Regions from separate parts of the Escherichia albertii genome, predicted to be linked through region 1. Evidence: predicted binding sites of a transcription regulator. Region 1 holds the regulator's gene; the other holds the start of a gene.

The links. Region 1 encodes PurR, which represses purine synthesis genes. Its sites were predicted from a motif close to CANGCAAACGTTTGCNTG; they were not measured.
Region 2: pyrC (dihydroorotase) is a predicted target of PurR. The motif match lies at 1,562-1,579, and genes of this name have one in related genera.

Annotation. Positions count from the first base shown of each region.
Region 1 is NZ_CP117568.1:695,701-700,632, forward strand. It holds gene sodB (superoxide dismutase [Fe]) at 1-538, shown strand, start outside; gene cydH (cytochrome bd-I accessory subunit CydH) at 830-919, opposite strand; gene purR (HTH-type transcriptional repressor PurR) at 1,218-2,243, shown strand; gene punR (DNA-binding transcriptional activator PunR) at 2,240-3,172, opposite strand; gene punC (purine nucleoside transporter PunC) at 3,285-4,496, shown strand; gene cfa (cyclopropane fatty acyl phospholipid synthase) at 4,788-4,932, shown strand, end outside.
Region 2 is NZ_CP117568.1:184,196-189,127, reverse strand. It holds gene mdtH (multidrug efflux MFS transporter MdtH) at 1-789, shown strand, start outside; gene PS053_RS00890 (lipoprotein) at 964-1,524, shown strand; gene pyrC (dihydroorotase) at 1,630-2,676, shown strand; gene dinI (DNA damage-inducible protein I) at 2,750-2,995, shown strand; gene bssS (biofilm formation regulator BssS) at 3,284-3,538, shown strand; gene solA (N-methyl-L-tryptophan oxidase) at 3,653-4,771, shown strand; gene PS053_RS00865 (YceO family protein) at 4,819-4,932, shown strand.

The DNA.
Region 1 (4,932 bases):
GGCACCGCACATTTCTGCGGAAACCATCGAGTATCACTACGGCAAACATCATCAGACTTACGTCACTAATCTGAACAACCTGATCAAAGGCACCGCGTTTGAAGGTAAATCACTGGAAGAGATTATTCGTAGCTCTGAAGGTGGCGTATTTAACAACGCTGCCCAGGTCTGGAACCACACTTTCTACTGGAACTGCCTGGCGCCAAACGCGGGTGGCGAACCGACAGGTGAACTGGCTGACGCTATCGCCGCGTCTTTTGGCAGCTTTGCCGATTTCAAAGCACAGTTTACTGATGCTGCCATCAAAAACTTCGGCTCCGGCTGGACCTGGCTGGTGAAAAATAGCGACGGCAAACTGGCTATCGTTTCTACCTCTAACGCCGGAACTCCGCTGACCACCGATGCAACTCCGCTGCTGACCGTTGATGTCTGGGAACACGCTTATTACATCGATTATCGCAATGCTCGCCCTGGCTACCTGGAACACTTCTGGGCGCTGGTGAACTGGGCGTTCGTGGCGAAAAATCTCGCCGCATAATCACTGATGGCAAATGCAACATTGCCTGATGCACTACGCTAATCAGTCCTGCGCAAATGAGGCGTTAACAGTGTATCCGGCGCAATAAATTGCATTTTATCAGTAACCTGTAACGCAGAAGGTACGCCTTCTGCGTTTTTGTTTTATTAACTGTTGGCAACACCAACTGCTTCGGGTCATTTTCTGGCTGACACAAACATCAGCAGTAACAAAACCATTAACTGAACGCTCGGTCATTTTGCTAACAAAGGAAAGAGGATGTGAGGGAACATAAGCTCCCTCGGGAGGAAATCAGTGCAGCGCGGCTGTCAGACCCACGGCCACGATCAAACCCAGAACGATAATAGTTGTTACCAGTGAAAATTTAAGGTCGGTGCTCATCAAGTTTTCTCCTTTCTTATTACCACACAAAAAGTGATATTACGCATTTTTACACACTGCGATGAAAAAATCTCCCGGCATTTATTATGATAAGTGCTTTTACCACTTCCCCTTTTCGTCAAGATCGGCCAAAATTCCACGCTTATACTATTTGCGTACTGGCCATTGACCCCTTTCTGACGCTCCGTGTCGTTTTTTCGGCGTACCGCAACATTTTTGTTGTGCGTAAGGTGTGTAAAGGCAAACGTTTACCTTGCGATTTTGCAGGAGCTGAAGTTAGGGTCTGGAGTGAAATGGAATGGCAACAATAAAAGATGTAGCGAAACGAGCAAACGTTTCCACTACAACTGTATCACACGTAATTAACAAAACACGTTTCGTCGCTGAAGAAACGCGCAATGCCGTGTGGGCAGCGATTAAAGAATTACACTATTCCCCTAGCGCGGTGGCGCGTAGCCTGAAGGTTAACCACACCAAGTCTATCGGTTTGCTGGCGACCAGCAGCGAAGCGGCCTATTTTGCCGAAATTATTGAAGCAGTTGAAAAAAATTGCTTCCAGAAAGGCTATACCCTGATTCTGGGTAATGCGTGGAACAATCTTGAGAAACAGCGTGCCTATCTGTCGATGATGGCGCAAAAACGCGTTGATGGCCTTCTGGTTATGTGTTCTGAGTATCCAGAACCGCTACTGGCAATGCTGGAAGAGTACCGTCATATTCCGATGGTGGTGATGGACTGGGGGGAAGCAAAAGCAGATTTTACCGATGCGGTCATCGATAACGCGTTTGAAGGCGGCTACATGGCTGGACGCTATCTGATTGAACGCGGCCATCGCGAAATCGGCGTTATTCCTGGCCCTCTGGAGCGCAACACCGGTGCTGGCCGTCTGGCTGGCTTTATGAAGGCAATGGAAGAAGCCATGATCAAGGTGCCGGAAAACTGGATTGTACAAGGTGACTTTGAGCCGGAATCCGGTTATCGCGCCATGCAGCAAATCCTGTCGCAATCACACCGCCCTACTGCCGTCTTCTGTGGTGGCGATATTATGGCGATGGGCGCACTCTGCGCCGCTGACGAAATGGGTCTGCGCGTGCCGCAGGATGTTTCGCTGATCGGTTATGATAATGTGCGCAACGCTCGTTATTTTACCCCGGCGTTGACTACTATCCATCAGCCGAAAGATTCACTGGGTGAAACGGCATTCAACATGCTGTTAGATCGTATCGTCAACAAACGCGAAGAACCGCAGTCCATTGAAGTTCATCCACGCCTTATTGAACGCCGCTCCGTAGCTGACGGCCCGTTCCGCGACTACCGTCGCTAATCGTTCACTACGGGAGCCTCTTCCGGTTCCCGTAGCCACTCCTTATTAAGAGTCTCGCTGTCCCCCAGATAGTCCAGCAGCCAGGTCAATGCTGGTGACATATCATTCTGCTGCCAGGTCAGACAACATGCCGAATCAGGGAATGGATTTTCCAGTTCCAGTGCTACCCATTTCTCCTCGTTAAGCCACGGTTTGGCGAAATGCGTCGGCACCATGCCAATACACAATCCAGCGGAAATACACGTTGCTGACGACTCCCAGTCAGGCACTACAAGTCTTTTTTGGTTATCCAGCAGCCAAGTAATACGTTTTGGCAACGTTCGTGAGGTGTCCTCGCGCACCAATGACGGCCAATTACGCAACGTATCATCGCTGAACGGCCCCGCCATAGACGCCAGTGGATGATGGCTGGCGACAACGCAACTCCAGCTTAACATCCCCATATCACGGAAGGCATAACGTCCTCCGACCGGAATCGCTCGTGTCGCGCCAATCGCCAGTTCGACACGCCCGTCGGAAAGCGCATCCCAGACGCCATTAAATACCTCCTGAAAAACCAGAAGCTCGACGTCATCAAAGTGGCGATAAAAATCAACGATCAACTGACGAGTACGCTCTGGCCTGACAATATTATCCACCGCGATGGCTAACTGTCCGCGCCAGCCGTTGGCAATTTGCTGACATTGCTGGCGGGTGATCTGCATTTTTTTGACAACAGAACGCCCCTCTTTTAAAAACCACGCTCCGGCAGCGGTCAATTCCACATCACGGTGACGGCGCTCAAAAAGCGGCACCGCCAGCCACTCCTCCAGTTGACGCACGGTATAGCTGACAGCGGAAGGAACGCGATGCAACTCCTGGGCTGCAGCGCTAAAACTGCCATTTCGCGCTACCGCATCAACAACTTCGAGAGAATATTCTGACCACATAGTTTGCCTGCAAAATTTTTGAAACCAGTCATCAAATATTACCGTTTCACAACAGGAATTTCACTCCCTACACTTTGCGGCGGTGTTTAATTGAAGAATTTAGAGAATATACATGCAACCTGGGAAAAGATTTTTAGTCTGGCTGGCGGGTTTGAGCGTACTCGGTTTTCTGGCAACCGATATGTATCTGCCCGCTTTTGCCGCCATTCAGGCCGATCTGCAAACGCCTGCGTCTGCCGTCAGTGCCAGCCTTAGTCTGTTCCTTGCTGGTTTCGCCGCTGCCCAGCTTCTATGGGGGCCGCTCTCTGACCGTTATGGTCGTAAGCCCGTGTTACTAATCGGTTTAACGATTTTTGCTCTGGGTAGTTTAGGCATGCTGTGGGTAGAAAACGCCGCCACTCTGCTGGTATTGCGTTTTGTACAGGCTGTTGGGGTCTGTGCCGCGGCAGTTATCTGGCAAGCATTGGTGACGGACTACTATCCTTCACAAAAAGTGAATCGCATTTTTGCAACCATCATGCCGCTGGTTGGGCTTTCTCCTGCTCTGGCGCCCCTGTTAGGTAGCTGGTTGTTGGTTCATTTCTCCTGGCAGGCCATTTTCGCCACCCTGTTTGCCATTACCGTGGTGCTGATTTTGCCTATTTTCTGGCTTAAACCCACCACGAAAACGCGTAATGATAGCCAGGATTCACTGACCTTTACCGATCTGCTACGTTCTAAAATCTATCGTGGAAACGTGCTGATTTATGCAGCCTGTTCAGCCAGTTTTTTTGCGTGGCTAACCGGTTCTCCGTTCATTCTTAGCGAGATGGGCTACAGCCCGGCGGTCATTGGTTTAAGTTATGTCCCGCAAACTATCGCGTTTCTGATTGGTGGTTATGGCTGTCGTGCAGCATTGCAGAAATGGCAAGGCAAGCAACTGTTACCATGGCTGTTGGTACTGTTTGCTGTCAGTGTTGTGGCAACCTGGGCTGCTGGCTTCATTAGCCATGTTTCACTGGCCGAAATTCTGATCCCATTCTGTGTGATGGCTGTTGCCAATGGCGCGATCTACCCGATTGTTGTCGCCCAGGCGCTGCGTCCCTTCCCACATGCAACTGGACGCGCCGCAGCACTGCAAAATACGCTGCAACTGGGACTGTGCTTCCTCGCAAGTCTGGTGGTTTCCTGGCTTATTAGCGTCAGTACGCCGTTATTTACCACCACCAGCGTGATGTTAGCAACGGTGGCCCTGGTTGGCCTGGGCTATATGATGCAACGTCGCGAAGAACCTGACTGTCAGCCTCATGGCAGCACCGAAGCTGCTCATAGCGAATCGCATTGATCTATATCGATATCTTTATGATTAGGCTGCTAACAAAATTTTGTTGTATGATTGAAATTAGCGGCCTATACTAAATTCCGGTTGTTAAGATTACGATAAATATTATGTTTTTACGGGGACAGGAGTGTTCCCGACTCACTATGGATGGTCATTTCGGCAAGGGTTCCTCCTTTCCCTCTGTTCTACGTCGGATTATAGACTCGCGGTTTTTTTCTGCGGGATTTCTCACAAAGCCAAAAAAGCGTCTACGCTGTTTTAAGGTTCTGATCACCGACCAGTGATGGAGAAACTATGAGTTCATCGTGTATAGAAGAAGTCAGTGTACCGGATGACAACTGGTATCGTATCGCCAACGAATTACTCAGCCGTGCAGGCATTGCGATTAACGGCCCTGCCCCGGCAGATATTCGTGTTAAAAACCCCGATTTTTTTAAAC
Region 2 (4,932 bases), 510 kb from region 1:
ATGATGCAAGACAGTGCTGGTGCGGTCATTGGTGCCTTGTTGGGCAGTTGGTTGTTGCAATATGACTTTCGTCTGGTCTGCGCCACAGGGGCGATTTTGTTTGTACTGTGTGCGGCATTTAACGCCTGGTTATTACCCGCCTGGAAACTCTCCACCGTGCGCACACCGGTCCGTGAAGGGATGGCGTGCGTAATGCGCGATAAACGTTTTGTTACCTATGTCCTGACGCTGGCGGGCTACTATATGCTGGCCGTTCAGGTGATGTTAATGCTGCCGATTATGGTTAACGACGTCGCCGGAGCGCCTTCTGCTGTTAAATGGATGTATGCTATTGAAGCATGTCTGTCGTTAACGTTGCTCTACCCTATCGCCCGCTGGAGCGAAAAACGTTTTCGCCTGGAGCACCGACTGATGGCCGGGCTACTGGTAATGTCGTTAAGCATGATGCCAGTCGGCATGGTCAGCAGCCTGCAACAACTCTTCACCCTGATTTGCCTGTTTTATATCGGATCGATCATTGCCGAACCTGCACGTGAAACCCTTAGCGCCTCACTGGCTGATGCCCGGGCACGCGGTAGCTATATGGGATTTAGTCGTCTGGGGCTGGCAATTGGCGGCGCTATCGGTTATATCGGCGGCGGTTGGTTATTTGATCTGGGAAAATCGGCGCAACAGCCGGAACTACCGTGGATGATGTTGGGCATCATTGGCATCATCACTTTTCTTGCGCTGGGTTGGCAATTTAGCCAAAAACGCGCCGCGCGTCGGTTACTGGAACGCGATGCCTGAAAAATACCGTCAAACAAGCGTCATTCAATTTGCTATCATCAATAGCGATGTCATCCTGACCAGTCTGGCGCGGACTGTCTCAGTTTTAAGTTTTTTCTGCTGGCGGGATTAACGCTGGTAGCACATGCTGCGTTGTGTCAGGATATTGACGCAGATTTCATGTCGAGGATTACCATGAACAAATTTTTATTTGCCGCTGCACTCATCATCAGCGGCCTGCTCGTTGGCTGTAATCAACTCACCCAGTACACCATTAGTGAACAAGAAATTAACCAGTCGCTTGAGAAACATAATCAGTTTTCAAAAGATATTGGTTTGCCCGGCGTGGCGGATGTACATATCGTCCTGACGAACCTGGCCAGTCAGATTGGGCGCGAAGAACCGAACAAGATTACTCTAACCGGGGATGCCAATCTGAATATGAACTCTCTGTTCGGCAGCCAGAAAGCAACCATGAAACTGAAGCTGAAAGCACTGCCTGTGTTTGATAAAGAAAAAGGCGCTATCTTCCTGAAAGAGATGGAAGTGGTCAGCTCAGCGGTACAACCGGAGAAAATGCAGACGGTGATGCAAACGCTGCTTCCCTATTTAAATCAGGCATTACGCAACTACTTTAACCAGCAACCAGCTTACATCCTGCGCGAAGATGGCAGCAAAGGTGAAGCAATGGCGAAAAAACTGGCGAAAGGTATTGAGGTGAAACCAGGCGAGATAGTCATTCCATTCACTGATTAATCACGAGGGCGCATTCGCGCCCTTTATTTTTCGTGCAAAGGAAAACGTTTCCGCTTATCCTTTGTGTCCGGCAAAAACATCCCTTCAGCCGGAGCATAGAGATTAATGACAGCACCATCCCAGGTATTAAAGATCCGCCGCCCAGACGACTGGCACCTTCACCTCCGCGATGGCGACATGTTAAAAACTGTCGTGCCATATACCAGCCAAACCTATGGTCGGGCCATCATAATGCCCAATTTGGCTCCGCCCGTAACGACCGTTGAGGCTGCCGTGGCATATCGCCAGCGTATCCTTGACGCCGTACCTGCCGGGCACAATTTCACCCCGCTGATGACCTGTTATTTAACCGATTCGCTGGATCCTAATGAGCTGGAGCGTGGATTTAACGAAGGCGTGTTCACCGCTGCAAAACTTTACCCGGCAAACGCAACCACCAACTCCAGCCACGGTGTGACATCGGTTGACGCAATTATGCCGGTACTTGAGCGCATGGAAAAAATCGGTATGCCGCTACTGGTGCATGGTGAAGTGACACATGCAGATATCGACATTTTTGATCGTGAAGCGCGCTTTATTGAAAGCGTGATGGAACCGCTGCGCCAGCGTCTGACCGCGCTGAAAGTCGTTTTTGAGCACATCACCACCAAAGACGCTGCCGACTATGTTCGTGACGGAAATGAACGACTGGCTGCTACCATCACTCCCCAGCATCTGATGTTTAACCGTAACCATATGCTGGTTGGCGGCGTGCGTCCTCACCTGTACTGCCTGCCGATTCTCAAACGAAACGTGCATCAGCAAGCACTGCGTGAACTGGTCGCCAGTGGTTTTGAACGCGTGTTTCTCGGTACCGATTCTGCGCCGCATGCGCGTCATCGCAAAGAGAGTAGCTGCGGCTGTGCGGGCTGTTTTAATGCGCCTACGGCGCTGAGCAGTTACGCCACCGTCTTTGAAGAGATGAATGCGCTGCAACACTTTGAAGCATTTTGCTCCTTAAACGGGCCGAAATTCTACGGGCTGCCGATCAATGAGTCATTTATTGAACTGGTACGCGAAGAGCAACAAGTTGTTGAGAGTATTGCCCTGACGGATGACACACTGGTGCCTTTCCTGGCTGGGGAAACGGTACGCTGGTCTGTTAAGCAATAAAATATATAGCTGCCTGTTGTCTTTAGGTTATTTTACCTGTATAAATAACCAGTATATTCAACAGGGGGCTATTATGCGAATTGAAGTCACCATAGCGAAAACATCGCCACTACCCACTGGAGCCATTGATGCTCTGGCGGGTGAACTTTCTCGCCGTATTCAATATGCGTTTCCAGACGATGACACTCACGTTTCGGTACGTTATGCGGCGGCGAATAACTTATCAGTTATTGGCGCGGTAAAAGAAGATAAACAGCGCATTAGCGAAATTCTACAAGAAACGTGGGAAAGCGCCGATGATTGGTTTGTCAGCGAATAATATGCAGTGATGTTTGTTTTGCCGGGTCGCCCCGGCTTTTTTATTTTACTTAATAGCGACGTGTACAAAATGCCTACACTTCCTCAAAATAATTGCACAATATGCTAAAAAAATATGAATGACATGCTGTTTTATTGTTCATATAAATCTTAAAGGCAAAAAATTATCTTCTTCCCCCTTTAAAAATTCGGTGAATACCCTTACTTATTGGTATACTGAAGTTGCTTCAGATAAAAACGCATTGAACCTCGAATAACGTTGTCTAGTAACACGAATTAGGGGGCCATGATGGAAAAAAATAATGAAGTCATTCAGACTCATCCGCTCGTTGGGTGGGACATCAGCACCGTTGATAGCTATGATGCGCTGATGTTGCGTTTGCACTACCAGACCCCAAATAAATCCGAGCAGGAAGGGACTGAAGTTGGTCAAACGCTCTGGTTAACCACTGATGTTGCCAGACAATTTATTTCAATATTAGAAGCAGGAATCGCCAAAATTGAATCTGGTGATTTCCAGGTAAACGAGTATCGGCGTCATTAACATGACATGACCATCCACCCTAAAGGCACCTGAACGGTGCCTTTATCATTTCTGTGTTGTATATCTGCATTCAGTTAATTACTCTGCTTAAACCATGAGAGCAGAGAGAAAAAAATGAAATACGATCTCATCATTATTGGCAGCGGTTCTGTAGGCGCCGCCGCCGGGTATTATGCCACCCAGGCTGGTTTGAAAGTGCTGATGACCGATGCCCATATGCCGCCACATCAACACGGCAGTCACCATGGTGATACGCGATTAATTCGCCATGCTTATGGTGAGGGAGAAAAGTATGTCCCGCTGGTTCTTCGCGCACAAATCTTGTGGGATGAGCTCTCCCGTCACAACGAAGATGATCCCATTTTTGTTCGTTCCGGCGTTATCAACCTTGGCCCAGCCGATTCCAAATTTCTCGCTAATGTCGCCCACAGCGCCGAACAGTGGCAACTCAACGTTGAAAAACTGGATGCGCAAGCCATTATGTCCCGTTGGCCGGAAATACGCGTCCCGGATAATTACATCGGCTTATTTGAGGCTGATTCCGGCTTTTTGCGCAGTGAACTGGCGATAAAAACCTGGATCAAGCTGGCGAATGAAGCAGGTTGCGCGCAACTGTTTAACTGCCCGGTCACCGCAATTCGTCATGACGACAACGGCGTCACGATTGAAACGCCTGACGGCGAGTATCAGGCGAAGAAAGCGGTTGTTTGCGCGGGAACATGGGTGAAAGACCTGCTGCCTGAACTACCTGTACAGCCGGTACGTAAAGTGTTCGCCTGGTACCAGGCTGATGGTCGTTATAGCGTAAAAAATAAATTCCCGGCCTTTACCGGTGAACTACCCAATGGTGATCAATACTACGGTTTTCCTGCCGAAAACGATGCCCTGAAGATTGGTAAACATAACGGCGGTCAATTGATCCACTCCCCAGATGAACGTGTTCCGTTTGCAGAAATTGCCAGCGATGGTTCAGAAGCCTTCCCGTTCTTACGCCAGGTATTACCCGGTATCGGCTGCTGCCTGTACGGCGCGGCCTGCACTTATGATAATTCGCCGGATGACGATTTTATTATTGATACCCTGCCAGGTCACGACAATACGCTGCTGATTACCGGTCTGAGCGGGCATGGTTTTAAATTTGCTTCAGTATTAGGGGAAATAGCCGCCAACTTTGCGCAAGGTAAAAACAACGATTTTGATTTAACACCTTTTAGACTTTCCCGTTTCCAATAATCATCTAAACGGCCTCAATCATGAGGCCGTTTTTACAGGAGATTTTAATGCGCCGGCTGGTGAACTATCTCATTAATAATATTCGCGAGCATCTCATGCTTTATCTTTTTCTCTGGGGGGTACTGGCGATTATGGATCTTATCTACGTGTTTTATTTTTAA